DNA from 3 places in the Subtercola sp. YIM 133946 genome. Region 3 is predicted to be linked to each of the others. Evidence: predicted binding sites of a transcription regulator. Region 3 holds the regulator's gene; each other region holds the start of a gene.

Region 1 (9,526 bases), on a different contig from region 3:
ACCTGCTCGGCGCCCTCGCCGCCGAGCGCTACGACATCGCCGACGTCGCTCGGGAGAGCGTCGAACTGCTCGCCCGTGAGACCGGCGAGAGCGCGTTTCTCTCTGCCCGCCGCGGCGACGAGACCGTCTGTCTGCTGCGCGAGGAGGGCAGCTTTCCGGTGCGGTCGTTCGTGCTCTACGAGGGGGTTCGGTTTCCGCTCGGCGTCGCGTCGGCCGGAATCGCCATCCTCGCCTTTCTCAGCGATCCCGAGGTCGACGAGTACCTCACGCGCGAGCCACTCGCCGACCGGTGGGGCGAAGAGCACTCCGCCGACAGCCTGCGCAGGCGCATCGCCGAGACCCGGGCCCTCGGCTACGCCGTGAATCCGGGCCTCATCGTCGAGGGCAGCTGGGGCATGGGCGCCGCCGTCTTCGACACGCACGGCAAGCCGGCCTGGGCGCTCAGTCTCACCGGCATCGAGTCACGGTTCAGCGCCCGCCGCCGGCCCGAACTCGGCCGCCTGCTGCTCGAACAGGCCCACCGCGTCACGAGGCGCCTGCACGACCTGCCCGGATGACGGTCCGCGGTGGCGGGTGGCGGAGTGCGGGGCTGCGCGGCGGGGCTACGCGTGGCGGGCTGCGGGCTGCGGGCTGCGGGCTGCGGGGCATCATCGGATGCCCCCACCCAGCGGGGGCATCCGGTCGCTGGTGTTCTAGCTGTCGAGTGTCGCAGGGTCGCGGTGGGTGAGCCAGCTGTTGATGCGGTGGAAGTCGGGGGTGAAACCATTGGCCACGCCCCAGAGCACAGCCTGGATGCGATTGCTGACGCCGATCTTGCGGTAGATGGTGCGCACATGGGTCTTGAGCGTGTTCGGGCTCAGGTAGGTCAGCGCGGCGACCTCCTCATTCGTCTTGCCCTGGGTGATCAGGGCGAGGATCTCTGACTCGCGGTCGCTCAGTCCTTCACGGCGACCCGGCCAGTCCAGCCCGGATGACACACCCGACCTCTTGGGGATGGCGCTGACCACCCGCTGACCCGCATGCACCGCTTCCAGCGCCGCGACGAGCTCCCGTGCCGGCAGGGCCTTCGAGAGGTAGCCGTGCACGCCCAGGCGCTGGGCGCTCTCGATCAGTTCGGGCTGGAAACTCCAGGTGTAGACGACCACTCGCCTGGCCAGCGGGTTGCTGACGAGCTCGCCGATGTCACGATGGTCTGACTCCGGCTGGGCGAACGTGTCGTACAGAACGATGTCGACGCTCTCGGTCAGCGGCTTGTTGGCGTCGATCTCGGTGACGACGATTCTCTTCCGGTAGTGGTCGAACATGTGCGCCAGGCCCGTGAGCACGATGTCGTAGTCGTCGACGAGCGCGACGGTGATGGGTTTGCTCACAGTCTCAGACATGCCGCCTACCGTAGCCGAATTCAGGGAGGTGAGATTCACGCTCAGGGGTGATTCGGCGCTGAACTGTTTCAGGTTGAGTAATGGTGGTTTGTAGCGCGTCGCAGAATGGGAGCAGAGTGTGGGAACCCTGATTTACGGTTCACCGGGAGCTGAGATCGAGTTCGACGACCGCGCCCTGATGCATCTCCGCAGCGTTGTCATCGCGAAGCTCCGCCGGGAGGAGAAGTTCACCTTCACCTGGGACGACACGCTCACCGGCACGACCAAGACGCTGTGGTGTCACCCGGCGATCCCGATGCAGTTCGTCGTCGCGGCGGGCGAGGACCTCCCGCTGAATCGCGCCTGGCTGCAGGAGCTGACCCTCTCGGCCAACAGCGGACCAGGGCTCCGTTTGGTGCCGGAGCCCGACAGCGCTCCCCCAGAGTCCCGCCACCCCGCGCGGGCTCAGTAGACGGATGCGACTACGCCTAGGCGACGGTCACTGTGGCGGGCGCCGGCGAGCGTTCTTGAGTGCGTAGAGCTGCCGGTCGGCCCGGTCGCGAAGTGAGTGCGGCGTGTCACCGGGTGACGCTTGCGCGAGCCTGAAAGACCACCCGGTGCCGAACTGGTCGCGAAACCGGTCGATCGATGAGGTCGCGTCGTCAGCCGTGGTGTCGGGCATCACGATGAGGAATTCGTCGCCTCCGATGCGGGCGACGGTGTCGAGGCGCCGAGTGGTCTCCTGTAGTCCGCGAGCGAAGTCGATGAGAAGCTGGTCGCCGGCCGCGTGACCCTGCGTGTCATTCGTGTGTTTGAAGTCGTCGAGGTCGAAGATCGCGATCGTCATCGGCAGACCCGATCGTGACGCGCGGTCGAGTTCGAGACCGATGCGTTCGTCGAGTCCTGACCGATTCAGCACCCCGGTCAGCGGGTCTGTCTTGACCTCGCCATCCAGTTTCGACTTCAGGTACGACGCAGCTTCGAGACAGAAGACCGAGGCGAGGGCCAGATTGATCCAGGTGATGAACACGTGCTCGATCGGGTTGACGAACAGCGACGTCGCCGAACAGATGAACGCGCCCGCGATGACGGCCCGGGCCACGCGTCGCCGGTAGAACCAGCCGAGGTACGTGGCGAGCATCGGGTACAACACCACATTGTTGATCGATGCGACAGGCGCTGTCGACACCGCCAGCTGCAGGGACGTGACGAGAAAGAACACGATCGTGCCGGCGAGCCCCACGCCTCGCGTGAACCGTGCGCCGCGAAGAATCGGAGTTCCTGCCAGAATCAGGGTGAGCCCGATCCAGCACCACGTCCAGACGCTGCCGAACGGATTACCCGTCGACGTGAAGACGTCGACCAACCCACTCGCCGCTATCACCAGGCCCGCCGCAGACGTGACCCAGGAGAACGCAGGAATCCCGGCCGGAATCAGCGCGCCTCGCCACCTAGCCATTCGGTATCTCCCCCCACACGTCAATTATCGTGCAGGGCGCCCCACTCGCCGGCCCGACTGTGCCGCATCCACCGTCTGCGCCCGCGAGACAGAGCCTCGCCGGCTCACCGTCAGCGCCGTTGCGGTCGACCGGGTCGCCACTCCTCGCGCCCCTCGGGCGTCAGGTCGAGGGAGCCCCACAGCGTCCACAGCAAGTCGAGATGCCGATCATCCTGACCGGCACTGCTGGGTGGTTTCTGGGCCGTGTAGAAGTGCCGGATGCTCCCCTCCCGTCGGGTGAAGACCGTCATCAACGAGCTCAACTCTCCCGAGCTCGAGATCCCTCCGCTGTCGCGTGAATAACTGCCGTCGGGGTCGGCGAGCAGGCGCACATTCCGCCACCCGCGACTGCGCCCGTACGCGCGGAGCGGCGCCAGGGGCGACGGCGCGACGATCGCAAAACCGACGCGTTCGGCCAGATCGGCGGCGGCACCGTCGAATCCGTCGATAAGAGACGTGCACATTCGACACGGCTGCTGCGTGCTGCCGTCGAACATGAAGTTGTACAGCATGACCGTCGAGTGTTCACCGAAGAGGTCGCTCAGTCGAACGACCGTCGAACGGTCGGAGGCGTCGATATCGCTCGGCCCCTCGAGAAACTCGTAATCGTCGACCACGCTGCCGGGCGGCAGCGCCCGACGCTGCTCGGCCACTGCCTCGATGGCCCTGGTGAGCTCGTGCTCCGCTTCTCTGAGCTGGTCGCGCGCGACCGCGTACCCCTCGTCTGCCTGTGGCCACCGCGGCCCGCTCATCTCCATGAACCCAATCTCGCAGCACAGAGCTGAAGATCCAAGCCTGGATATTGGCACTCTCGGGTGTGGAGTGCTAACATTTTTCCCACGAAGTTGAGTCACACCGACTCATACACACAAGAAAGGGGAATCCTCATTATGGCAATGTCTTTCGATCCTTTCAGCGAGCTCGACCGTCTCACCGGCAACCTGCTCCAGTTCCGGCCGGGCCCGAAGTTCATGCCCGTCGACCTGTATCGCGAAGGTGACCAGTACATTCTGAACGCCGACCTGCCCGGCGTCGACCCGGGATCGGTCGACGTCGATGTCGACGGTCAGCTGCTCACCATCCGCGCGCAGCGCACCGCCGCCGCGCACGAGGGCGCGAAGTGGTTGACGCAGGAGCGGCCCAACGGTACCTACCTCCGCCAGTTCAGCCTCGGCGAGGGCGTCGCGTCAGAGAAGATCTCGGCGACGTACGACAACGGCGTGCTGTCGGTCGTGATCCCGGTCAGCGAGAAGGCGAAGCCACGCAAGATCGAGATCAACGCGGCGCAGACGCCCGACGATCAGAAGACGATCACCGTCTGACAGACCGGTGCGGGGCGGCGCCTGAGCGACCCCTCACCCGCCCCGCACCCAGCATTCATGGTTGGAGGTGTTCTGCTGTGTACAACGCCACTTCCGTCAGGGAAGAGCCGGTCGATGAGCGGTTCCTCGACGTCATTCTCGGCGACCAGGATCTAGCCGACCTCGCCTTCTGGATGATCATCCAGAGCGAGTGGCCCCCAGTAGTGAAAACCGGCTGCACAGACGACTGCCGTCCCGCCGCGTGGAGCGCGCCCGAGACCACTCGCGAGCATCCTCGCGCGGAGCACGTCACCGAGATCGCGCCGTGGATGCGATCGCCTCCGTCAGCGGCGGGAGCCCGGTAGACACGAGGGCGCGGGAGCACTCATCTGAGCGAGTGTTCCCGCGCCAATGTGTGCGTCTGGGTCACCGGCGCACTCGCCGAACGGAACGATGCTCGACCGCCAACACGCTCACGCATCCCACGATCAGCACCAGGAGCGCGAGACTGATGGGGCCGGTGCCCAGACCGAGGCCGCCGCGTGCGGGCGGCACGGCCATCCAGTCGGCGAACGACGCACCCAACGGCCGGGTCACCACGTAGGCGAACCAGAATGCGGCGACAGCATTCATTCGAAAGGCGAGGTACGCCACAGCGGGTACGGCGATGATGACGGCGAACAGGATGCCCGACCCGAGGTAGCCCAGGTCGAAGACCGTCGCGGTGAGGTCGCCCGCGGCCGTGCCCAGGGCGAACGTGGCCAGAACCGCAGCCCAATAGAAGGCCTCGCGGCGCCGCGTCGTGATGCTGTGGATCGACAGGGTGCCCTCGCTGAGACGCCACACCACGAAGACCACCGCGAGCACGACCGCGAAGACCACCGTCGAGACGGCGTACGGGATGCCGAGCCCGACATGGGCGACGTCGGCCGCCATCGTGCCGAAGACGCTGACCAGCACCACGGTCATCCAGTAGATCCAGGGTGAGTACGCCGTCGCGCGAAACTGAACGACGAGCGCGATGACGAGCGCGATGCCGGTGAGGGGAATCACGACGACCGGATCGAACGTCACCGCGAAGAAGTCTGACGTCGTCTCTCCCATGCCCGTCGTCAGCACTTTCGTCACCCAGAACAGTACCGAGACCTCCGGAACCTTCGACGCGCGGGTGGCCGCGACCAGCCTGCTCACCACTCGGCGCCTCTCGTTTGTTGCGGCGCGATGAACACCAGCGCCACGCAGGTGATCAGCGCCAGGGCGAGGTGCATGAGAACGAGAATGAACACCCCTGCGGCCGGCTGACCCGTGTAGAGGATCCAGGCGTCGGGAGCGAAGCCGACGACCGTGACGATGACCGCCAACCAGACGTAGAGACGACGGGCACGGGTGCTCACGAGTGTGACGAGCGGCCAGGCCAGGGATGCGAGCACGACACCGATGATGGTGAGCTTGCCGTAATCGGAGAAGGCGTAGTGCTCATACCCCTTCGTCGCTGGGTAGAGCAGCACGCCCAGACCCACGAGGCCGGCGCACGCCAGCAGTGATGCCGCGACGGCGACGACGGTCGCGACGACGAAACGCAGAAGTCGCGGCTGACTGCGGCCGAGCGGCAGATCGATGCAGAAGGCGTCGAGAAGTCGGCGACCGGGTCGCGGCAGAGGGCGGTCGCGCGAACCTGTCATCTCTGCTCGTCTCTGCCTGCGGCACGTCAAGGATGCCCGAACGGGCGCCTCACGCCACGCTACGGTCAACGCCGCCCGGCGGCATCGGTCGCGCGGGTGATCTTCGCGTCATCACGGAGGATGACACGACACGGATGCCCGGCCGGCAGCCCGCGAGAAGAACGACCCGAACGGCCCGCGCTGCTACCGGAGGGCCCTGCGCTGCGCCTTGACCACGGCGGCCAGGGCGGGCGTGGCGTCTCGGGCGAACCGCGGAAAGTTGAGAAACCCGTGCGGCATCGACGGGTAGCTGATCAGCTGCACCGGCACCCCGGCCGCGCGCAGCGCGTCAGCGTACTGAACACCGTCATCGTGCAGTGGGTCATGCGCTGCGACCTCGATCAGCGCAGGCGGCAGCCCGGCGAACGACTCCGCGAGCAACGGTGACACGCGCCAGTCGTTCCGGTCTCCGGCGTAGATTTCGTCGAACTTCCGCATGTCGGCGGCGGTGAGGATGAACGCGTCAGCGTTCGTGCGGCGAGACTCCGAGTCGTACGCCCCGGTCACCGGGTAGAGCAGCGCCTGGTGCCTGACGGCCGGGCCCGCCTCATCCCGCGCCATCAGCGCGACCACGGCGGCGAGGTTTCCGCCGGCGCTTTCGCCCATCACGCCTATTCTCCGGGCGTCTGCGCCCAGCTCGTCGGCGTGGGCGGCCGCCCACTTCAGGCCGGTGAAGCAGTCGTCGACACCGGCCGGGAAGGGATGCCGCGGTGCGAGCCGGTAGTCGACCGACACCACGATCGCCCCCAACCGGTGGGCCACCGTGCCGCAGATCCAGTCCCCGCCACGAAGATCGCCGAACACGAAACCGCCGCCGTGGAAGTACACGATCAGCGGCAGCCGCGCCCCGCGACGTGACGGTGAGTAGATGCGCACGCCGATCCCGTCGACGGTTCGGTCTTCGGTGGTCACGCTCCGCGGCCGCCGACCCATCAGGATCGACGCGAACAGCTCCGGCGCCCCGGCCCCGCTGTTGCGCGCAATCTCGGCGTCGGTGGCCGACGCAACCGACGCACCAGGCATACGCCGCATGATCTTACCGATTCGCCGCATCCCAGGCGCGAGAGGTTCCATGCACACGACCCTACGTCGTGTACGCACCGGTTCACGAGTCGTGGGAGAGGGCGGCCCGAGTTTCAAGCCCGCGATCGCTACCAGGCATGGTGGGCGAGTATTCGGGCAGCGACACCGGCGTGGGTTAGGGTATCGGCTGGAACGGGGGCGGCATGAGCGCATCAGGGGGCGGGGTGCCGCGCCGGTTCTGGGTCGGGCTGATCGGGCTGATCGTCTATGTTCTCCTCGCCGCCGTCGCGAGCGACGCGCTCGGGGATCTGCTCGGGCCAACGCCTGATGCGACGGCACAGTTCGCCATCACCCATCTGGTCGCGCTGCCCATCCTCATCGCAGCTGGGATCGTTTTCGCGTGGCGGTCGGGCTGGTGGAGTGACGTCTGGCACGAGCCCAGCGTCGCCCGTGGCCGCCCGCGACGCTGGTGGTGGTTCCTCGTTCCGCTGCTCCTGCTCGTGCAGGTCGCCCTGCAGCTGAGCGGCACACAATGGTCACAACTCACGGTCGGGCTCGTTCTGGTCGTCATCGTCGGCACAACCCTGGTGGGTGTCGGTGAGGAGCTCTATTTTCGCGGCATCCTGATCGTCTCGCTGCGTGGCGGGCACTCCGAGATCGTCGTGTTGATGGTGTCTGCGATCGTGTTCGGGTTGGCGCACACGGTCACCCAGCTGTGGCAGGGCCTCCCGTTGCCGGTCATGCTCTTCCAAATCGCGTTTCTCACGATGGACGGGGTTCTGTACTACGCCGTTCGGCGGGCGACCGGGCTGCTCTGGGTTGCGATGCTGGTGCACGGCCTCACCGATTTCTCGCTCTATCTGCAGAGCGGTGGCACCAGGGATACCGGATTCGACGTCGCGCCGGCCGCGGGGTACATCGGTGCCGTGCTCGGTCTTCTTGCCCTGCTCGTGCTGGTCAGCGTCATCCGGGAGACCATCCGCGCCCGGCGGAGCGTCGCAAGGGCCACAGAGAGCTCGGCTCCGGGCTTTCGAGCGGATTGAACGGGCATTCTCCCTCCCGCTGAGCACGAACTGGCCCTTTCGTGTCAGGCTTACGTCATGTCTGACAGGGAGCCTCGGCTCGCCCATCACCCGACTGGAACGCGCCTTCTCCGTGCGTGACGTCGTGATAGTCGGCGGCGGACCGGTCGGGGTCTTCCTCGCGACCCTTCTGGCCGAAAGCGGCCTCGACATCGCAGTGTGGGAGAAGAGACAGGAGGAATACCGTTCATCCCGAGCAATCGGCATCCATCCCCCGTCGCTGGCGGCGTTCTCTGCAGTCGGCGTGACCGACCAGATCCTGCGGCGCGCGGTTCTCATCCGTCGCGGCATCGCCCGCACGGGCGGACGCACACTCGGCACCGTCTCGTTCGCGAGGGTTCACGGCGACTTCCCGTTCGTCGCCGCGCTGCCGCAGTTCGAGACGCAGGCGCTTATCGAGCGGCGTCTCGAGGAGCTCGCTCCCGGTGCGATCCGGCGCGGCATCGAGCTGACGGGTCTCGACGACCACGAGCCCGACAGGGTCGCACTGCGAGGGCACGATGCCCACGGCGACGTCTTCGAGGTCGCCCGTTTCGTCGTCGGGGTCGATGGTGCCCGAAGCGTCGTGCGACATCTTCTCGGTATCCGCGCCCGACAGCGGGTCTACAACGCACCGTTCGTCATGGGCGACTTCCGCGACGACACGGATGCCGGCGACGACGCCGTGGTGCACCTCGAGTCTGACGGGGTCGTCGAGTCCTTCCCCCTACCCGACAGCCGTCGACGCTTCGTCGTACGCACAGCGGCCCCGTGGGCTCACCCCAGTGCCCGCGACGTGGCGGATCTCGTGAAGCGGCGCACCGGAGCGGATGTCGATCCGGCGACCAACTCCATGATCAGTGTGTTCACCCCGCAACGACGCATCGCCGAGAGTCTCGTGCAGGGACGCACGTCGCTCATCGGCGACGCCGCCCACGAGATCAGCCCGATCGGCGGACAAGGCATGAACCTCGGCTGGCTCGACGCGGCCGCGCTGGCGCCCCTCCTCGTCGCCGGCGTCCGAGAGGGCCGCGTCGACACTCCGACGTTCGCCGACTTCGAACGTCAGAGACTCACAGCCGCGTGGGGGGCTGCCAAGCAGGCAGAGGCGAACATGGCGATGGGGGGCCCGATCGGGGGGCTCCGCAAGTGGGCGCGGGATATCGGCTTCGGGCTCGTGCTCGCCAGTCCTGCCAGTCACGTTCTCGCGCGTTCGTACACCATGAGTCGGTAACCCGATGCGTTCGGCGAAGAACCCCGCTCGTCGACCCGCCAGACGGGTTCCGCTGACCACCAGCTCGATCGCGATCACCGGCCAGGCAACCAGGGTTGAATTAGACGACGACATCGGTGCGGTCGTGATCGGTTGCGCTGCTCAGACACCGTCGTATTCGGCGTCGGTGATGTGTTCGAGCCAGGTCGTGGTGGCGGCGGGGTCGTCGCCGTTCTCGAGCATCGCGATGTGCTCCATGAACGTGCCTCCGGATGCTGCGTGAAAGTGCTCCTCGCCCGGCGGAGTGTAGAGCGTCTGGCCGGGGTGCACCTCGATGATGTTCCCGGC
Region 2 (9,526 bases), on a different contig from region 3:
CGGTGACGCGTTCGACGTGTCGCCGACCATCCTCTCGACCCTCGCCGCCGAGCTCACCTCCGAGCTGAGCGAAGAATGCTTCGGCCCCCTCGTCGTGCTCGCCCGCTACAGTGATCTCGACACCGTGGCGTCGGCCTTTCTCGAGGTGCCGCGCTCGCTGACCGCCACCGTGCACGCCGAAGACGACGAGCTCGCCGCCCTCGCGCCGCTGGTCGAGCTGCTGCAGCGCAACGTCGGCCGCGTGGTCTTCAACGGCTACCCGACCGGGGTGCGCGTCTCGTGGGCCCAGCAGCACGGCGGGCCGTGGCCCGCCACGAACTCGCTGCACACCTCGGTGGGCGTCACGGCGATGCGCCGCTTCCTGCGGCCGATCGCCTGGCAGAACGCCCCCCAGTCGCTCCTCCCCGCCGAGCTGCGCGACGGCCCTCTGACGGTACCGACCCGCGTCGACGGCGTGCTGCGCCTGCCCTGACCCGCCGCGCCGCGGCGCCCTCGAATGCATGCGCGCCCGTTCGGCGCGTCTGCGGGTGTTCGAAGGGGAGCGGATGCACCGAACCGCCGCGCTCGCGTCGAGCTAGGCCGCGCGCAGGTGGTCGAAGCGGCGCAGGATGAGACCCTCGCGCAGCGCCCACGGGCAGATCTGCACCGAGGCCACGCCGAGTCCGGTCATGGCGGCCTCGGCCACGAGCGCGGCAGCGAGCAGCTGCTTGGCCCGAACATCCGACACCCCCGGCAGTTCGGCGCGATCGGCCGACGACATCGCGGCCAGCCGGCTCGACCAGAGCGTGAGGTCGGCGAGCCGCAGCTCGCGCCGAACATAGGGCCCCGCGGCCCGCGGCGCGGCGCCGGTGATGCGAGCCAGCGACCGGAACGACTTCGACGTCGCCGCCACGATCGTCGCGGGCTCGAGCCGGCCGAACGCGGCGATCGGTTCGTCGAGGGTGGCCTTGATGTACTTGCGCACAGCCTTCACGCTCTTGGCGGTCGGCGGGTCGGCCTCGAGGTGGTCCCAGGTGAGCCTGCCGGCGCCGAGGGGAACCGACAGGGCGAGCTCCGGATGCTCGTCGGTGCCCATGGCGAGCTCGAACGATCCGCCGCCGATGTCGAGGTTGAGAATGTTGCCCGCACCCCAGCCGTACCAGCGTCGCACGGCGAGGAAGGTGGCCGCCGCCTCATCTCCACCGCTGAGTTCTTCGAGCCGAATACCCGTCTCGGCGAACACGCGCGCCAGCACGGCGACGCCGTTCGCCGACTCGCGGATGGCCGACGTGGCGAACGCCAGCAGGTCTTCGGCGTTGTTGCTTCGGGCGAACTCGGCGGCCTCACCGATGAAGTCGATGAGCTCGCGCTGGCCCGCCTCGCTGATGGCGCCCTCGGCATCGAGGTAGGCGACCAGCTGCAGCGCCCGCTTGTGCGAACCGAAGGCGATCGGGGCGGCTCCCGGATGCGCATCGACCAACAGCAGGTGAACAGTGTTCGAACCGATGTCGAGAACCCCAAGTCGCATACCTCGAACCTATCGCGCCGCCGAACGGCAGGGCGTAGGCTGCCGCGTGATGGCCGCGCTCTCACGGCATCTTCTCGCATGTGAAGGGGTACTGACATGGCAAAACCCACCATCGTTCTGGTTCACGGAGCCTGGGCCGACGGCTCGAGCTGGAACGCCGTGTCGAAAGAACTGCAGTCGCAGGGCTTCGACGTTCTCACTCCGCCCAACCTGCTGCACGGGGCTGGCGACGCCGCGTACGTCGCGTCGTTCCTGGCCCAGCGCACCACCGGCCCGGTCGTGCTCGTCGGCCACTCGTACGGCGGTTACGTCATCACCAACGCCGGCACCGAGGGCGGCGACGTCAAGGCGCTCGTCTACGTCGACGCGTTCATCCCCGAGATCGGCGAGACCGTCTTCCAGATTCTCGGCGGATCCGGCTCGGCCCTCGACGTGCCCGACCCCACCTCCGTGCTCGACATCGCCGGCTACCCGGGTGCACCCGAGGGCGACGCCGAGGCCTTCCTCAAGCCGGCGACCGTGCACGACTCGTTCGCCCAAGACCTGCCCGAGGCCGATCGCCTGCTCATCGTCGCGAGCCAACGCCCGATCACGCTCGGCGCCAACACCACTCCGTCGGCCGTGGCGGCCTGGAAGAGCATCCCGAGCTGGGTCGTCGTGGGCACCGAAGACCGCGTGATTCCGCCGGCCACGCAGCGCAGCATGGCCGAGCGTGCGGGTGCGATCATCACAGAGGTCGCCGCATCGCACGTGTCGATGGTGTCGCACCCCGAGGCGGCGATCGCGGCCATCCTCGCGGCGGTGGAGTCGCTCGGCGACTGACCGCCCCACGACCACGAGGGCCGCCCGCGCCGCAGGGCCGGGCGGCCCTTCGTTGCGCAAACGGCTCCGGATGCCCGCCCTCGGCCCTTCGACCGCGCGTGCCCGCCCGGCTCCCGCCGCTCCGGAGGCCGCCGTGCTCCCACTGCTCGCATGCCCGCCGTGCTCCCGTCGCTCCTGATGCCCGCCCGGCTCCCGCCGCTCCGGATGCCCGCCCGGCCGTAGAATCGTGCAGAAGCCGCCCTCGGCTGCCGACCGACCGCCACCGCCACCCGCCAGGAGCACCCATGCTGATCCGCCGCGCCGCCGACGCCGACCTGCCCCAGCTGCTGGCCATCCACAACCACAACATCGAGCACTCCACCGCCATCTGGACAGACACTCTCGCCACCCTCGGCGAACGCCGCGCCTGGCTCGCCGCGCATCGCTCGCCCGGCCAGCTGGCGATCGTCGCCGCCGAGGGCGACACCGTTCTCGGCTACGCCACCTACGGCCCGTGGCGAGCCAAAGAGGGCTACCGCTTCACGGTCGAGAACTCGGTCTACATCCGCGCCGACCGCACCGGCGAGGGTCTCGGGCAGGCCCTGATGGAGGCGCTCATCGCCGAGGCGAAGACCGCCGGGTTCCACGTCATGATCGCGGCCATCGAGGCCGGCAACGCCTCCTCGATCAGACTGCACGAGCGCCTCGGCTTCACCGACAGCGGAACCGTCGAGGGCGTCGGCATCAAGTTCGGCCGCTGGCTCGACCTGAAGCACATGCGTCTCGCGCTCGACCAGCGCTGAGGCCTGCTCGCGGCCGCGACAACTGCGCCGGCTGCGCCGATCCGTTCGCGGCGAGACGAACGCTCAGGCTGACTCGCGCCGGCCGCGCCAGGTGCGCTCGCCGTCGACGAACTCCTCTGTCGGTTCGAGCAGCAGGGCGGCGGCCACCCGCCGTGACGGGATGTTCGCGTCGGCGATGTGCGCCTCGAACACCAGCACGCCCTGCGCCTGCAACCACTGCCGCACCGCTTTCGCCGCCTCGGTGGCATACCCCCGGCCCTGCCACCGCACTCCGACCAGCCAGGCGAGCTCCGCCGCATCCCGAACCGTGGCCTGCACGAAGCCCACGGCCGCGCCGGTCGAACGCTCGACGGCGATCCAATTCAGCCACTGCTCGCCGCCGGCCGGCGAGCCCGCCAGCTGCCGCTCGTACCGCGCCGTCAGCTCGCCCAGCGTCGGTGGTTCGCCGCCCGTGTGCTCATAGAGCGCCGCGTCGGCGAGCACCGCCAGCATGGCCGCGGCGTGGTCGACCCGCAGCGGTTCGATTGTCAGGGCAGCAGTGCTCAGGGTGACGGCGGGGGAGACCATGCGGCACAGGCTAGCAGCCGGCCGACGCGCCAGCGGGGGAGTCCCGCAGCACGGGCCACCAGCCGGCCGACTCTCCCGCGCGGCTCTCGGCCGCCCGGTTTCGCTCGACCTGTTTGCACGATGTGCACCAAGAACACACCGAGTGTATGGGGCGTTCTGTCAGCAATTCGACATAATCTGGTGTCTGTGAGCACCCCGACCGGTACCACCGCCGCCCTGCCGACCGACGTCGACGCGACCCAGCCGCACGTCGTGTACGTGCCCACGCCGTGGAGCGACGATGTGTGGTTCCTGGCGCACGACGGCCGCTGCCTGGGCTGGATAAGGCGGTACACCGACGGCCCCCACGTGCTCTTCGGCGTCTACACCTACGGTTGCGACACCAGCGGCCTGCGCGTCTGGGTCACGTCGACCAAGACCCTCACCGAGGCCGCCGGCTATATGGCCGAACACGTGCGCGAACTGATCGACGCCTCTGGCCGCCTGGGCCCCGACCCCGTCAACCCGCTCGGCCTGCACGAGCGCCACTGACGCCCGGCACCGCCCTCACAGCTCGCTGAGGAAGTCGGCGGGGTTCGGCCGCTTGCGCCGCAGTTCGCGCCCCGGGGGAGCGTCGCCGACGTACAGCCAGCCGAGCAGTTGTTCGTTGCCGGCCAGCCCGTGCATCCGTCGCACCGGCTCACTGCGGGTGAGGTGCCCCGTGCGCCAGATGACACCCCAGCCCGCCTCATCGAGAAGCAGTGACAGGTTGTGGGCCACGCCGGCGGCCACCGCCTCCTGCTCCCAGTAGGCGACCTTGCCGCTCGGCCGGTGGACGGCCACGATCGCGATCAGCAACGGGGCCCGGCGCGCCCTCGAGACGTACTTCAGCGCGTTGCCGCCGTCGGCTTCGGCGAACGCGTGCCCCAGCAGGTCGCGCTTGTCGCCGCGCAGGGTGATCAGCCGCCAGGGTCGCAGCGAGCTGTGATCGGCGACCGTCGCCGCGGCGTCGAGCAGCCTGAGCAGCTCGGTCTGCGACGGGGCGTTCGCCCCCACCTTCGAGAGCGACCGCCGCCTGAGCAGGCTGTCGTAGGCCGACACGAAGGGTGGTCAGCCCTTTTGGTCGAACGACAGCGACACGGAGTTCATGCAGAACCGGTCGCCCGTCGGGGTCTGGGGCGCGTCGTCGAACAGGTGCCCGAGGTGCGAGCCGCAGTTCGAGCAGCGCACCTCGGTGCGCACCATGCCGAGCGAACGGTCTTCGATCAGTTCGACCGCGTCAGACTCCTTCGGCGCATAGAAGCTCGGCCAGCCGCAGTGCGAGTCGAACTTGGCGTCGCTGCGAAACAGCTCCTGCCCGCACGCCTTGCACTTGTAGACGCCCTCGCGGTTCTCGTCGAGCAGCTCGCCCGTCCACGGGCGCTCTGTCGCCGCTTCACGCAGCACGGCGAACTCCTGGCGGCTCAGCTCGGTGCGCCATTCCTCGTCAGACTTCGATACGTCGTAGCTCATGCATTTCCCTTGTCTCTGGCGGCTGCGGGCCGCGTCGCTGCCCGAAGAGCGCGATCCATCATCACAGTAAACTGAACCGCGTGTCAGACCATTCCATCATTTCGAAGTCGTGGAGCGAACTCACGACCGACGAGCTGTACGCGTTCCTGCGTCTGCGCACGAACGTGTTCTTCGTCGAGCAGAAGGTCGACGAAGAAGAGCTGGATGACCGCGACCGCGAACCGACCACGAAGCACTTCTGGCTGGCCGACGGCGAGCGCACCATCGCCTACCTCCGTGTGATCGAAGACGCCACCGCCGAGCACCGCGACGCCCGGCACCTCATCGGCCGGGTCGTCGTAGCGCCCCAGCACCGGGGCCAGGGCCTCGCCCAGCGGCTCATCACCCGGGTACTCGAGCAGTACGGGCAGCTGCCGATGCTGCTGCACTCGCAGTCGTACATCGTTCCCCTGTATGCCGGGTTCGGGTTCGAGGCGTTCGGTGACGAGTACGAGGAGGCGGGCATCCTGCACACCTCGATGTACCGCTCACCCACAGCCGACACAGCCGTGGCGCACACCTGACGCCAAGGCGCCCCGCCCTACAATGAGGCGAAAGAGGCGTAGCGAAGGGTGGAGACGTGGCCGATGCGCAGCACCGACCGGTCGACCCTTCGGCAGAAGTCGTGGCACAGCTGTCCGAGCGCGACGTTCGCATTCTCGAATTCGAACGCGCGTGGTGGCAGCATGCCGGGTTGAAAGAACAGGCCGTACGCCAGGAGTTCGGACTCTCGGCTGCGCGGTACCACCAGATTCTGAACCGGCTCATCGACGACCCTGCGGCGCTCGCCCGTGAACCCATGCTCATCAAACGACTCAGGCGGCTGAGAGACACCCGGCTGGCGGCCCGCGCCGCCCGGCTGCTGCCGCGTGGCGAGTAGCGAACCAGAACGGCCTGCACGTACCTATGGCAACTGAACCACGAGACTCTTTCGACCGCGTGCCGACAGACGTCGCCCGTCGCGGGGCGCACCGCGGGCCGAAGCGGCGCGGCAGGGGATGGATCGTCTTCGCCTGGGCCGCGCTGGCCACCGGCGTGCTCGTCGGCCTCGGTGTCGTCGGGCTGTTCGCCGTGAACAACGGCAACCAGTTCACCGGCGTCTTCTCGGGCACCGGGTCGAGCGCGGCGGCCGACACGGCCACCCCGACCCCCACGGTCCAGCCGACCACGAACCCGGCCGCGAACGTCACCATTCTGAACGGAACCACCACCGAGGGTCTCGCCACCCGTGCCGCCGACCAGGCGACGACCGCCGGATGGACGGTGGGAGCTGAGGCGAACGCAAGCAGCCAAGACGTGGCCACGTCGACGGTGTACTACTCCGACCCGGCGAACGAGGGCGAGGCCAAGGGGCTGGCCGCGACGCTCGGCGGTATCGCTGTGGCCGTCTCCGACCAGTTTCCCGGCGCAGACCTCACGGCCGTGCTCGGAACCGACTACGTCGACCCCGCCGCCGGCTGATCACTGGCTTGTATTTCCAGCTTGTTTAATTCTTGTTGAATTGTGGTCACGCGCCCCTGATTTTCGTTACCGCACCGTTTTACTAGAAAAACGGACCACTTCAGTCGAAGTGGTGGGCAAGTAACACAGCAACTGGGAGTAACAATGGCGAACGGAACCGTGAAGTGGTTCAACGCTGAAAAGGGCTACGGCTTCATCACCGTCGAGGGTGGCGGACAAGACGTCTTCGTGCACTACTCGGCCATCGACATGGGCGGCTACAAAGTTCTCGAAGAAGGCCAGCAGGTCATCTTCGAGGTCGGTGCCGGCTCGAAGGGCCCGCAGGCGGAGTCTGTTCGCCTGGCATAACCCGTCCACTGGTTGAGTAGCGGCGAAGCCGCGTATCGAAACCTGCGTCCCCCTGGGCGTCACTTGCACTCTCACCATGTGAGTGCCAGTATTGGTCTTAGCACTCGTAGTACCTGAGTGCTAAACCTTTATGAATCTTTCATGACGCCCGGGAGGGACGAGAAACACACATGGCAAAGATTATTGCTTTCGACGAAGAGGCACGACGCGGCCTCGAACGTGGACTCAACATTTTGGCCGACGCGGTCAAGGTGACGCTCGGCCCGCGCGGTCGTAACGTCGTACTGGAGAAGAAGTGGGGCGCGCCCACCATCACGAACGATGGTGTGTCGATCGCCAAGGAGATCGAGCTCGACGACCCGTACGAGAAGATCGGTGCCGAGCTCGTCAAAGAGGTCGCCAAGAAGACCGATGACGTCGCCGGTGACGGAACGACCACCGCGACCGTTCTCGCCCAGGCCCTGGTTCGCGAAGGCCTGCGCAACGTCGCAGCCGGCGCCGACCCGATCAGCCTGAAGAAAGGCATCGAGAAGGCTGTTGCGGCCGTCATCGCCGAGCTCGTCGCGAACGCGAAAGAGATTGAGACGAAAGAGGAGATCGCTGCCACCGCATCGATCTCTGCCGGTGACACCGAGATCGGCGCCCTGATCGCCGAGGCCATCGACAAGGTCGGTAAAGAGGGTGTCGTCACCGTCGAGGAGTCGAACACGTTCGGCACCGAGCTCGAGCTGACCGAGGGCATGCGCTTCGACAAGGGCTACCTGTCGCAGTACTTCGTCACCGACCCCGACCGTCAAGAGGCCGTCTTCGAAGACCCCTACATCTTGATCGTCAACTCGAAGGTGTCGCAGATCAAAGACCTGCTGCCCATCGTCGACAAGGTCATCCAGGCCAACAAGCAGCTGCTGATCATCGCTGAAGACGTCGATGGCGAAGCACTCGCCACGCTCGTCGTCAACAAGATCCGCGGCATCTTCAAGTCGGTGGCCGTCAAGGCTCCCGGCTTCGGCGACCGCCGCAAGGCGCAGCTGCAAGACATCGCCATTCTCACCGGCGGCCAGGTCATCTCTGAAGAGGTCGGCCTCAAGCTCGAGAATGTCACGCTCGACCTTCTGGGCCGTGCACGCAAGGTCGTCATCACCAAAGATGAGACCACCATCGTCGAGGGTGCCGGCGACGCCGAGCTCATCGCCGGTCGCGTGCAGCAGATCCGCAACGAGATCGAGAACACCGACAGCGACTATGACCGTGAAAAGCTCCAGGAGCGTCTCGCGAAGCTGGCCGGTGGCGTCGCCGTCATCAAGGCCGGCGCTGCGACCGAGGTCGAGCTCAAGGAGCGCAAGCACCGCATCGAAGACGCCGTTCGCAACGCGAAGGCCGCCGTCGAAGAGGGCATCGTCGCCGGTGGTGGCGTCGCACTCATCCAGGCCGGCAAGACCGCGTTCGAGAAGCTCGAGCTCACGGGTGACGAGGCGACTGGCGCGAACATCGTCAAGGTCGCCATCGACGCCCCGCTCAAGCAGATCGCCGTCAACGCGGGCCTCGAGCCCGGTGTCGTCGCCGAGAAGGTGCGCAACCTGCCCACCGGTCACGGCCTCAACGCCGCGACCGGCGAGTACGTCGACATGCTGGCTGCCGGAATCAACGACCCGGTGAAGGTGACGCGCTCCGCTCTGCAGAACGCCGCATCGATCGCCGGTCTGTTCCTGACGACCGAGGTCGTCGTGGCCGACAAGCCCGAGCGCAACCCGGTTCCCGCCGGTGACCCCACGGGTGGCATGGACTTCTAGTCCGTCGAACCGATTCACGAGAACGGGCCGACTCCTTCGGGAGCCGGCCCGTTTTTTTGTGTCTTGCGCGGCACGAGAGGGGCGCGCTATGGTTGACAACCGCGACCAGTTGGCCGCGACACGACTTCGAATCGAAAGGGGAGGTGAACCAGGATGATGATCTTCACAACAGAGGCAGCAGGCGGCCCAGCAGCGTTTACGAGCGCAGCAGCAGCGCTTTCAGGCGCAGTGCCCGTCACGTCGCACGCAGTGCGTGCAGTACGCCCATCCATCCCGGCGCTTCCCCCAGCGGCATAACCGCAGCCCAGCTGTCTCGCCCGAAGCGCCTCCGTTCCACTCTCTCGGAGGAAGTCTCTCGTGTTCCGTGTATCCCAGCGCACCGACGATCTGTCGTTGTTGCGCTTCTCAACCCGTGATCCGCTTGTCTGGATCACACCCGACCAGTTCGGCCGGGGCCTCGCCTCAGGCAGCCTGCGTCGCGAATGGACGTGGCTCGCGTTCGTCGACGACAGACCGGTGGCCCGCGCCGTGTGGTGGGGCCCTGTCGGCTCGGTGCACCCCGTCGAGCTGCGCTGCCTCATCGTGCGGCCGTCGATATCGCATCCCGAACTCTGGGGTGCGGCGATCATCCGGTCGGCGCATCGCGCGTTCGCCGAGGCGGGCGCCCTGTTCGCTCCCGAGTTCGTCGTCACCGTCGAGCCCGGCGAGCAGAGCGACCT
Region 3 (9,526 bases):
CCCACCAACTGCAGCGCCTCAAGCCCGTTGTCGCCGACAATGCGCGGGGCATCCACCACCACGTTCGGAATACCCGACCCGTACCCGTACACGATGCCCGGCATGATCACCGTCGTCTTGACGCCCTCGGCCTCAAGCACGCGCTTCTCGATCGCCGAACGCCAGGCGGTGAGCGCCGGCGGGTTCTGCGGCGATTCCTCGGTGATGGCGTCGCCGTCGCCGAACACCCAGATGCCGCCCGTGTGCACGTACGGCTTGTCGCTGCCCTCCAGCCCCGCGAAGATCGCCGTCACGAAGGCGTCGTCGAGCGAGGCGCTCGAGGCGTCGCCGGGGGAGGCCACGTGGATGACCCCGTCTGAGGCGATCGCCTGGGCGGTCAGCAGTTCGGTGTCGCTGAGCTCGCCGATCACGGCGACGGCGCCCAGCGCCTCGACCTCCTCGGCCTTCGAGGCGTTGCGCGCCAGCGCGGTCACCTCGCGGCCCTGCGCGCGCAGCGTGCGAAGAATGGATGATCCGACAAACCCGGTCGCGCCGGTCAGAAAGATGCTCATGCCACCAGTCAACACCCGCTTCGGCGCACCGATTCCCGTCGCGAGCCCGCGGCAGCGACAAGTCTCGTAAACTTGAAGGCACCATTGCCGAAACGACGAGGAACGCGTGAGCCCCAGAGCAGTACAGGAACTCCAGCCGGCGTCGACCGACCCCGCGTTCATCCGCAACTTCTGCATCATCGCGCACATCGACCACGGCAAGTCGACCCTGGCCGACCGCATGCTGCAGATCACCGGCGTCGTCAGCGACCGCGACATGCGCGCGCAGTACCTCGACCGCATGGACATCGAGCGCGAACGCGGCATCACCATCAAGAGCCAGGCCGTGCGCATGCCCTGGCAGCTCGACGGCACGACGTACGCCCTCAACATGATCGACACCCCCGGGCACGTCGACTTCACCTATGAGGTGAGCCGCTCGCTGGCGGCCTGCGAGGGCGCCATCCTGCTGGTGGATGCCGCACAGGGCATCGAGGCGCAGACCCTCGCCAACCTCTACCTGGCCCTCGACAACGACCTCACGATCATCCCGGTGCTGAACAAGATCGACCTGCCGGCGGCCGACCCCGACAAGTACGCCGAAGAGCTCGCGGGCCTCATCGGCGGCAGGGCCGAAGACGTTCTGCGGGTCAGCGGCAAGACAGGCATGGGCGTCGAAGAGCTGCTCGACCTGGTGGTGGCGAGCATCCCGGCACCGAAGGGCGACATCGACGCCCCTGCCCGCGCCATGATCTTCGATTCGGTGTACGACGCCTACCGCGGTGTCGTCACGTATGTGCGCATGATCGACGGCAAGCTCACGCCGCGCGAGAAGATCATGATGATGAGCACCAAGTCGACCCACGAGGTGCTCGAGATCGGCGTCAGCTCGCCCGAACCGACGCCGTCGAAGGGGCTCGCAGTCGGTGAGGTCGGCTACCTCATCACGGGCGTCAAAGACGTGAGGCTCAGCAAGGTGGGCGACACCGTCACCACGTTCAGCAAGCCCGCCACCGTCGCTCTGAAGGGCTACAGCGAGCCCAAGCCGATGGTGTTCTCCGGCCTCTACCCGATCGACGGCAGCGATTACCCGAACCTGCGCGAGGCCCTCGACAAGCTCAAGCTGTCGGATGCCGCACTCGTCTACGAGCCTGAGACCTCCGTTGCTCTCGGCTTCGGTTTTCGCTGCGGTTTTCTCGGCCTGCTGCACCTCGAGATCATCACCGAACGCCTCGAACGCGAGTTCGGCCTCGACCTCATCGCCACCGCGCCGAGCGTGATCTACGAGGTGACCACCGACGACAAGAAGAGCGTCACGGTCACCAACCCGAGCGAGTTTCCCGGCGGAAAGATCGCCAGTGTCAGCGAGCCGATGGTGAAGGCGTCGATCCTCGCGCCCAAAGACTACGTCGGCACCATCATGGAGCTCTGCCAGGGCCGCCGCGGCACCCTCGACGGCATGGAGTACGTGGGCACCGACCGCGTCGAGCTGCACTACAGGATGCCGCTGGGCGAGATCGTCTTCGATTTCTTCGACCACCTGAAGAGCCGCACGCAGGGCTACGCCAGCCTCGACTACGAGCCCATCGGCGAGCAGGTTGCCGACCTGGTCAAGGTCGACATTCTGCTGCAGGGTGAGGCCGTCGACGCGTTCAGCGCCATCGTGCACCGCGAGAAGGCCTACGCCTACGGCGTGCTGATGACCGAGCGGCTGAAGAAGCTCATTCCGCGCCAGCAGTTCGAGGTGCCCATCCAGGCCGCCATCGGCGCGCGCATCATCGCTCGCGAGTCGATCAGCGCCATGCGCAAAGACGTTCTGGCCAAGTGCTACGGCGGTGACATCACCCGCAAGCGCAAACTGCTCGAGAAGCAGAAGGAGGGCAAGAAGCGCATGAAGATGGTGGGCCGCGTCGAGGTCCCGCAGGAGGCGTTCATCGCCGCCCTGAGCGGCGACACCGAGAGCAAGAAAGACAAGTAGCCCCTCGTCAGCCGGCGGCGCACCCGCCGATCGTCACCGGCAGGGTACCGTCGTACTGACCGTCGGGCGGCGTGACCCTGAAGTTGGCCGACCAGGCGATCTGCCACACGCTCGGGGCGATCGCACTGGAGGGGGCGACGGGATACTCGGCGGTGTTTCCGTTCATGATGATCGTCGCGTGCCCTGAGTCGTCGGCAGCGCCGCGGCCGTCGAAGCTGTAGCCGGTTCCACCGTCGGTCTGCACACCGCGCAGCTCCACCCACTCGCCCGGCAGCAGTCCGGAGAATGTCACCGGCAGGCCGGCCTGCCCCGCAACCAGCTGCTCGGGCTCGACGCAGGCCTGCACGTCGGCCGTGACGTCGTCGATGGGCAGGAACGCGATCGACAGCGGCTCGCTCAGCGCCACGGGTTCGGCGATTCCGGTCGTCGAGCCGTCTGAGGGCGACTCCGGTGCCGGGCCGTCGCCGGCGTCGACCCTGAGGTAGCTGCCCAAGAGAAAGCCGCTCTCGCCGCTGTGTGTGAAGTTCTGCGGAAAGGTGTCGGGCGTGAAGGTGATCGACGCTCTGCCCGAGCCGTCTGTGGTCAGCGGTGCGGGCGAGCTGAGCACAGGGAAGTACCCGTCGGGAGTCGACGACTCACCTCTATACCGCGACTCGATCGACACCGCGTACCGCGTGTTCGGAGCAAGCCCCGACACATCCGCCGTCACCCCGGAGCCCCAGCTCGGCGCGGTGAACGTCTGCGGCGAGGTGGTGACGGCAGGAACAGACGGTGCCGGCGGCGCCGACGATGCGGGCGCGGTCGGTGTCGAACTCGGGGAAGGGGTGTCGCTGGGGGTCGCGGTCGCGATCGGAGCGCCCACGTTCCACAGCGAGGTACCCAGCCCGAGCGCCAGCGCGGTGCCGGCCGTGCCCACGCCGAGCAGCACGAGAACCACCACGACCGCGGCCCGCAGCCCGACCCGGCGGCGAGGCACGTCTGTCGGGCGGGGCACCGCCGTCGTCGCCGGCCCGGGTGCGGTTGCCGATCCCGCCGACCCCGCCGTCGTCGCCGGCCGGGCGGCAGCCTCGGTCGCCGGCCCCGGCAGTAGCGCCGCGTCCTGCGGCGTGACGATCGCTTCGGCCATCACGGCATCGGTGATGCGGCCGATGATCCTATCGAAGTCGTCGCCGGTGGGAGGGTCAGTTCTCATTCTCGGTCACCGCCTTTCGCAGCCGGGTGCGCGATCGTGCCACCCGTTGTCGCACGGCTCCGACGCTGATGCCGGTCGCCTGCGCGGCCTCGGCGTAGCTGCGGCCCTCAATCAGGCACAGCTCGCAGATGCGCCGGTCGAGGGGCGAGAGGGCCTCCATCTCGGCCATCACCCACCTCAGCCGGTCGCGTGATTCGTCGTCGCTCTCTGGCGCGGCGATCTCATCGGGCAGCGGGCCGGCCGCGTGCCGCAGCCTCGACCGGTTGAGGTTCAGCGCCGTGTTGCGGCACGTGACGAGCAGCCAGGGCAACAGCGAACGGTCGGCCAGAACGATCGTGGCGGCTTTGCGCCAGCAGGTCACGAAGGTGTCTTGCACGACCTCCTCGACATCGGTTGCGTTCGCCACCAGAGCCCAGGCGTAGCGCGTGACGGCGGGGGCGTGCCGCCGCAGAATGGCGCGCAGGGCCTCGGCGTCGCCGCCGGCAGACAGCGCCAACAACTCGGCGTCTGGCGAATCGACTGCAGTCATGTGCACCCCCTCACCTTCGTAATGTCTGCAGACCGCAGACAATCACATCACCGACGAACATTCGCTCAAGACGGCCGGTGCGCCATCGGCGGCGCCGTCGTCGATAATGGAACGATGGCAGGCGAACAGATTCGAACGCGCGAGACGCACAGCGGCCAGGCGCTGACGTACGCGGCGATCGGCGCGAGCCAGGCCGACGACCTGATGTACTACCCGCCGAAGGGCTTCCGTCCGTTCGAGGCTACCGTGCGGCTCGGCTCGGGCGTCGAACGGTTCGATTCGGCCGCCGAAGCCGTGCTCACCTGGGGAATCCAGCGCGGCAGCGGCCTGGCCGTCGAGAACATCGAGCTGCCGCCGTCGAGCGAGTCCGACTACGCCGGGCTGGTCTACGACGTCGACGGCAACCCGGTCGGCCCGCGCGAGTTCGACGAGGGGCACGTCTACACCGAAGACGGCACTCCTCACGTGGCGCCGGGGGTCACCGCCGAGCTCGTGGTGCACGTCGTCGGGGTGCGGTTCGTCGCCCCGGTGCGCGTGGTCTCGGTGACCAGCGACGAGCACCGCGTGGGTTTCGCCTACGGCACCCTGCCCGGGCATCCCGAGATCGGCGAAGAGAGCTTCATGGTCGAACATCGGCCCGACGACTCGGTGTGGGTGACCATCCGCAGCTTCTCGAAGCCGAGCACGTGGTACTACCGCCTGGCCGGCCCCCTCGTGCGCTGGCAGCAACGCAAGACCACCAAGCTCTACCTGCGTGCGCTGCTTCCCGCCCGTGCCTGACGCGGCGACCGCTGTGCCGCGTCGAATGGATGCCCGGGGCCGTCGCCGTGGGTAGCGCCCTGCCGCTCGGCGACCCCGCCCCGCCCGACGGTCTGCTGCCGGCCGGTACGGCCGAGCTCTCGCACGGGCATCCGTTCGGCGTGTACCTGCACGTTCCGTTCTGCCGGGTGCGTTGCGGATACTGCGACTTCAACACCTACACCTCGACCGAGCTGCGTGGCGCGAAACAGCTCGACTACGCGGGCCAGGCCATCCGCGAGGTCGGCTTCGCCGCGGGCGTGCTCGAAGGGTCAGGCGTCGATGCGCGCCCCGTCTCGACCGTGTTCTTCGGCGGCGGAACCCCCACCCTGCTGCCCGCCCACCAGCTCGTCTCGATGCTGCACGCGGTCGCCGACACCTGGGGCCTGGCCCCTGGGGCCGAGGTCACCACCGAGGCGAACCCCGACTCGGTCGACGCCCGGTATCTCGCCGACCTCGCCGCCGCCGGGTTCACCCGTGTCAGCTTCGGCATGCAGTCGGCCGTGCCGCGCGTGCTGCAGACCCTCGACCGCACCCACGACCCCGAGCGGGTGCCGCAGGTCGTCGGCTGGGCGCGGGATGCCGGGCTGCAGGTCAGCGTCGATCTCATCTACGGCACCCCGGGCGAGAGCCTCGACGACTGGAGCCGCTCGGTCGACGCCGCCATCGCCATGCAGCCCGACCATCTCTCTGCCTACGCGCTGATCGTCGAAGAGGGCACCAAACTCGCCCGCCAGATCAGGTCGGGCGTCTACCCCGAACCCGACGACGACCTCGAGGCCGACATGTACGAGCTGGTGGATGCCCGCCTCGGGGCCGCGGGCTACGAGTGGTATGAGGTGAGCAACTGGTCGCGCGCCTCGGCGGCACCGATCCCGCGCGTGGCCGCCCCGCCCGCCGACGCGCTCACCGGCCCGGCCACCCCCGCGACGGAGTACCGTTCGCGCCACAACCTCGCCTACTGGCAGGGCCACGACTGGTGGGGCGTCGGCCCCGGCGCCCACAGCCACGTGGGCGGAACCCGCTGGTGGAACGTGAAGCACCCGGCCGCCTACGCCGACCGCATCTTCGCCGGAGTGTCGCCGGCTGCGGGCCGCGAGACGCCCGACGCCGGCTCGCGCGAGATCGAGCGGGTTCTGCTGCTGGCGCGCATCCGTTCGGGGTTGCCGATCGCCTCGCTCGGGCCCGAGGCGAGCCGCGAGGTCGCCGGCCTGATCGCCGACGGCCTGGTGAACGCGAAAGCCGCCTTCGCCGGGTCGATTGAACTGACCCTGCGAGGGCGGCTTCTGGCCGATGCGGTGGTGCGTCGCCTCACCTGAGTGCGGCGACGCGGCCCGGGCGTCGCGCGGTGGCGCCGCCGGGCATCCGCAGCGCTACTTGATGAACTGGATCGTGCACCACTTCGGGTAGTAGTACAGCTCGCCCTTGTTGGCGGCGATGGCGGCGATGATGCTGAAGACCAGCACGATGATTCCCGCGGCGATGATGATGAAGATGCCGATGATGAGGAACGTCAGAATGCTGCCCACGACGTAGGCGATGAGCATCGTGAGCTGGAAGTTCAGCGCCGTCTTGGTGTGTTCGAGAATGAACTCGCCGCGGTCTTTCAGCACGAGGTAGCCGATCAGCGCCGGCAGGAAGCCGAAGATGATGCCGCCGACGTGGATGAGCGTGGCCCAGAGCCGCTGGTCTGAGGGGCTCATGGGCGGCTGGGCCGCGTAGCCGCCGACGGGCGGAGGGCCTGCGGGCGGGGGCCCCTGGGGTGGCACCGGTGGCCCGACGGGCGGCTGCCCGGGCGGGGGCGGAGGCGGGGTGGGAGGTACGTTCGTCATGTCAGTGCCTTTCGATTACTTGATCCACCGGTAGTTGAACGGATAGCGATAGGTGCCGCCGCCATTGACCCGTACTCCACCGATGATGGCGAACACGAGATTGACAATCAAGACCGCGACCCACACGAGCGTCAGCAGCAGGCCGAGAACGAACCCCAGAATCGGGATCACGCCGAGGATGGCCGAGAGGATGTTGACGATGACGATCACGCCGGTGACGTTGATCGTCCAGTTCAGGGCCTCCTTGCTCTCCTGGTTCACCAGCGGCCCGCGGTCTTTGAACACGAGGTAGATGATGAGGGCCGGAACGAGCAGGATGATGTTGCCGAAGTGGGCCAGACTCGCCCAGAGCTTGTCGTCGGCGGCCGAGAGGGGCGCGCCCGCGGCCGGCGCAGGGCCGGGCTGGTAGGGCGGCGGTTCGTTGGGGTCAGACATGGTCACAAGATAATGCCGACCTGTGACCTGAGGCAATGATATTTGCTCAGCGTGTCGGATACTCGGCGAAAGTCGTACGCCGTGGTGGCCGATATATAATTGGCACTCTGAACACTGGAGTGCTAAGCACCGGCACGAGGAAGGCAGGCAACGGCAGTGGTCTCTGAACGCAGCCTCGAAGTGCTTCGCGTGATCGTGCACGACTATGTGGCCTCCCGCGAGCCCGTCGGCTCGAAGTCGATCGTCGACAGGCACTCCTTCGGGGTGTCGGCCGCCACGATTCGCAACGACATGGCCCTGCTCGAAGAAGAAGAGTTGATCGTGGCCCCGCACACCTCGTCGGGCCGCATTCCCACCGACAAGGGCTACCGCCTCTTCGTCGACCACCTGGCCGACCTGAAACCGCTGTCGCCCGCCCAGCGGCAGGCCATCGAGACCTTTCTCGGCTCTTCGGTCGACCTCGACGACGTGCTCGCCCGCACTGTTCGGCTGCTCTCGCAGCTCACCCAGCAGGTCGCGCTGGTGCAGTACCCCTCGCTGTCGCAGGCGAAGGTGCGCCACATCGAACTCGTCGCACTGACCTCCACCCGCCTGCTGACCGTGGTGATCACCGACACCGGCCACGTCGAACAGCGCATCGTCGAGCTTCCGGTTGCTGCCGACGACGACTTCCTCGCGGATGTGCGGGCGCGCGTCAATGCGTCGGTCTCCGGCCTGGGGCTCGACGAGGCGGCCGCGAGGCTCGCCGTCTTCACCGAGCAGTTCGTGGCCGATCGCCGGGTATCCGTCGCCGTCATCGCGGCCACCCTGGCCGAGCAGGTCACCGCCAACCGGCAGGAGAAGCTCATCATCGCGGGGGCCGCAAACCTCGTGCGCACTGAGGGCGACTTCGCCGGCAGCATCCTTCCGGTGCTCGAGGCGGTCGAAGAGCAGGTTGTTCTGCTGCGGCTGTTCAGCGAGATGCAGGCCGACGAGCACGGCATCTCGATCAGCATCGGCCGTGAGAACGCTCCGTTCGGCCTCGCCGAGACCTCGGTGCTGGCCAGCGGTTACAGCTCGGCGGGCGGCGCGGTCGCCCGGCTCGGCGTGCTCGGCCCCACCCGCATGGACTACTCCAGCAACATCGCGGCCGTTCGCGCGGTCGCCCGCTATCTCTCGAAGAGCCTCGGCGAATCGTGATCATCTCGTGGTCGAAACAGCAGCGGTGATCCGCTTTCGGCCCGGCAACCCACCCAAACGCAAAGGAGAGGCCCTTCGTGGCTGACCACTACGACGTACTCGGTGTCGAACGCGACGCGAGTGCTGATGAAATCAAGAAGGCGTACCGTCGCCTCGCGCGCGAGCTGCACCCCGACGTGAACTCGAGCCCGGATGCCGAAGAGCGCTTCAAGGCGGTGACGCACGCCTATGACGTGCTGAGCGACCCCGGGCAGCGCCAGAGCTACGATCGCGGCCCGCAGGCCGGTTTCGGGGGCGGTGGCGCAGGCGCCCAGGGATTCGGCGGCTTCGGCGACATCTTCGAGACGTTCTTCGGCGGCCAGCAGGGCGGCCAGCGCGGCCCGCGCTCGCGTGCCGAACGCGGGCAGGACGCCCTGCTGCGCGTCGAGGTCGACCTCGGCGAGGTCATCTTCGGCACCCACCGCGACCTCGAGGTCGACACAGCGGTCATCTGCGAGACCTGCCACGGCTCGTGCGCGCAGCCGGGCACCTCTGAGGTCACCTGCGACATCTGCCACGGCACCGGCCAGATCTCGCGCACCGTGCGCTCGCTGCTCGGCAATGTGATGACCAGCTCGCCGTGCGGCACCTGCCGCGGCTTCGGCACGATCATCCCCGCGCCCTGCGTCACCTGCCAGGGCCAGGGTCGCGTCCGCGCGCGACGCATCATTCCCGTCGACATCCCCGCCGGCGTCGACACCGGCCTGCGCCTGCAGATGCCCGGCCAGGGCGAGGTCGGCCCCGCGGGCGGCCCGCAGGGCGACCTCTACCTCGAGGTGAAGGTGCGGCACCACGACGTGTTCAGCCGCAACGGCGACGACATCCTCTGCACCCTCGAGGTGCAGATGTGGGACGCGGTGCTCGGCACCACGACCACCGTCAACGCGCTCGACGGCGACGTCGAGATCGAGCTGAAGGCGGGCATCCAGAGCTCTGAGGTGGTCACGGTCAAGTCGCGCGGTGTGACCAAGCTGCGCGGCGGCGGCCGGGGCGACCTGAAGATCGGCATCCAGG

What was found. The regulator HrcA, encoded in region 3, represses chaperone genes, less so after heat shock. The targets are predictions, from matches to a motif close to TTNGCACTCGNNNNNNNCGAGTGCNAA.
Region 1: V3W46_RS14395 (Hsp20/alpha crystallin family protein) is a predicted target of HrcA. The motif match lies at 3,662-3,688, and genes of this name have one in related genera.
Region 2: groL (chaperonin GroEL) is a predicted target of HrcA. The motif match lies at 7,115-7,141, and genes of this name have one in related genera.

What each region holds. Positions count from the first base shown of each region.
Region 1 is NZ_JAZHPE010000045.1:67,645-77,170, reverse strand. It holds gene V3W46_RS14420 (IclR family transcriptional regulator) at 1-557, shown strand, start outside; gene V3W46_RS14415 (response regulator transcription factor) at 693-1,382, opposite strand; gene V3W46_RS14410 (DUF7882 family protein) at 1,501-1,833, shown strand; gene V3W46_RS14405 (GGDEF domain-containing protein) at 1,861-2,820, opposite strand; gene V3W46_RS14400 (DUF899 family protein) at 2,931-3,617, opposite strand; gene V3W46_RS14395 (Hsp20/alpha crystallin family protein) at 3,750-4,181, shown strand; gene V3W46_RS14390 (hypothetical protein) at 4,259-4,525, shown strand; gene V3W46_RS14385 (COG4705 family protein) at 4,587-5,351, opposite strand; gene V3W46_RS14380 (DUF6069 family protein) at 5,348-5,842, opposite strand; gene V3W46_RS14375 (alpha/beta hydrolase) at 6,026-6,904, opposite strand; gene V3W46_RS14370 (CPBP family intramembrane glutamic endopeptidase) at 7,108-7,947, shown strand; gene V3W46_RS14365 (FAD-dependent oxidoreductase) at 8,060-9,199, shown strand; gene V3W46_RS14360 (cupin domain-containing protein) at 9,341-9,526, opposite strand, start outside.
Region 2 is NZ_JAZHPE010000016.1:159,296-168,821, reverse strand. It holds gene V3W46_RS06025 (aldehyde dehydrogenase family protein) at 1-472, shown strand, start outside; gene V3W46_RS06020 (Ppx/GppA phosphatase family protein) at 575-1,507, opposite strand; gene V3W46_RS06015 (alpha/beta fold hydrolase) at 1,604-2,329, shown strand; gene V3W46_RS06010 (GNAT family N-acetyltransferase) at 2,614-3,111, shown strand; gene V3W46_RS06005 (GNAT family N-acetyltransferase) at 3,175-3,678, opposite strand; gene V3W46_RS06000 (hypothetical protein) at 3,865-4,209, shown strand; gene V3W46_RS05995 (nitroreductase family protein) at 4,225-4,758, opposite strand; gene msrB (peptide-methionine (R)-S-oxide reductase MsrB) at 4,768-5,169, opposite strand; gene V3W46_RS05985 (GNAT family N-acetyltransferase) at 5,250-5,732, shown strand; gene V3W46_RS05980 (DUF3263 domain-containing protein) at 5,834-6,088, shown strand; gene V3W46_RS05975 (LytR C-terminal domain-containing protein) at 6,148-6,669, shown strand; gene V3W46_RS05970 (cold-shock protein) at 6,814-7,017, shown strand; gene groL (chaperonin GroEL) at 7,188-8,807, shown strand; gene V3W46_RS05960 (hypothetical protein) at 9,165-9,526, shown strand, end outside.
Region 3 is NZ_JAZHPE010000015.1:45,081-54,606, reverse strand. It holds gene V3W46_RS04845 (NAD-dependent epimerase/dehydratase family protein) at 1-551, opposite strand, end outside; gene lepA (translation elongation factor 4) at 658-2,508, shown strand; gene V3W46_RS04835 (hypothetical protein) at 2,516-3,700, opposite strand; gene V3W46_RS04830 (RNA polymerase sigma factor) at 3,690-4,229, opposite strand; gene V3W46_RS04825 (DUF1990 family protein) at 4,344-5,009, shown strand; gene V3W46_RS04820 (coproporphyrinogen-III oxidase family protein) at 5,057-6,346, shown strand; gene V3W46_RS04815 (DUF4870 domain-containing protein) at 6,401-6,859, opposite strand; gene V3W46_RS04810 (DUF4870 domain-containing protein) at 6,875-7,294, opposite strand; gene hrcA (heat-inducible transcriptional repressor HrcA) at 7,451-8,473, shown strand; gene dnaJ (molecular chaperone DnaJ) at 8,551-9,526, shown strand, end outside.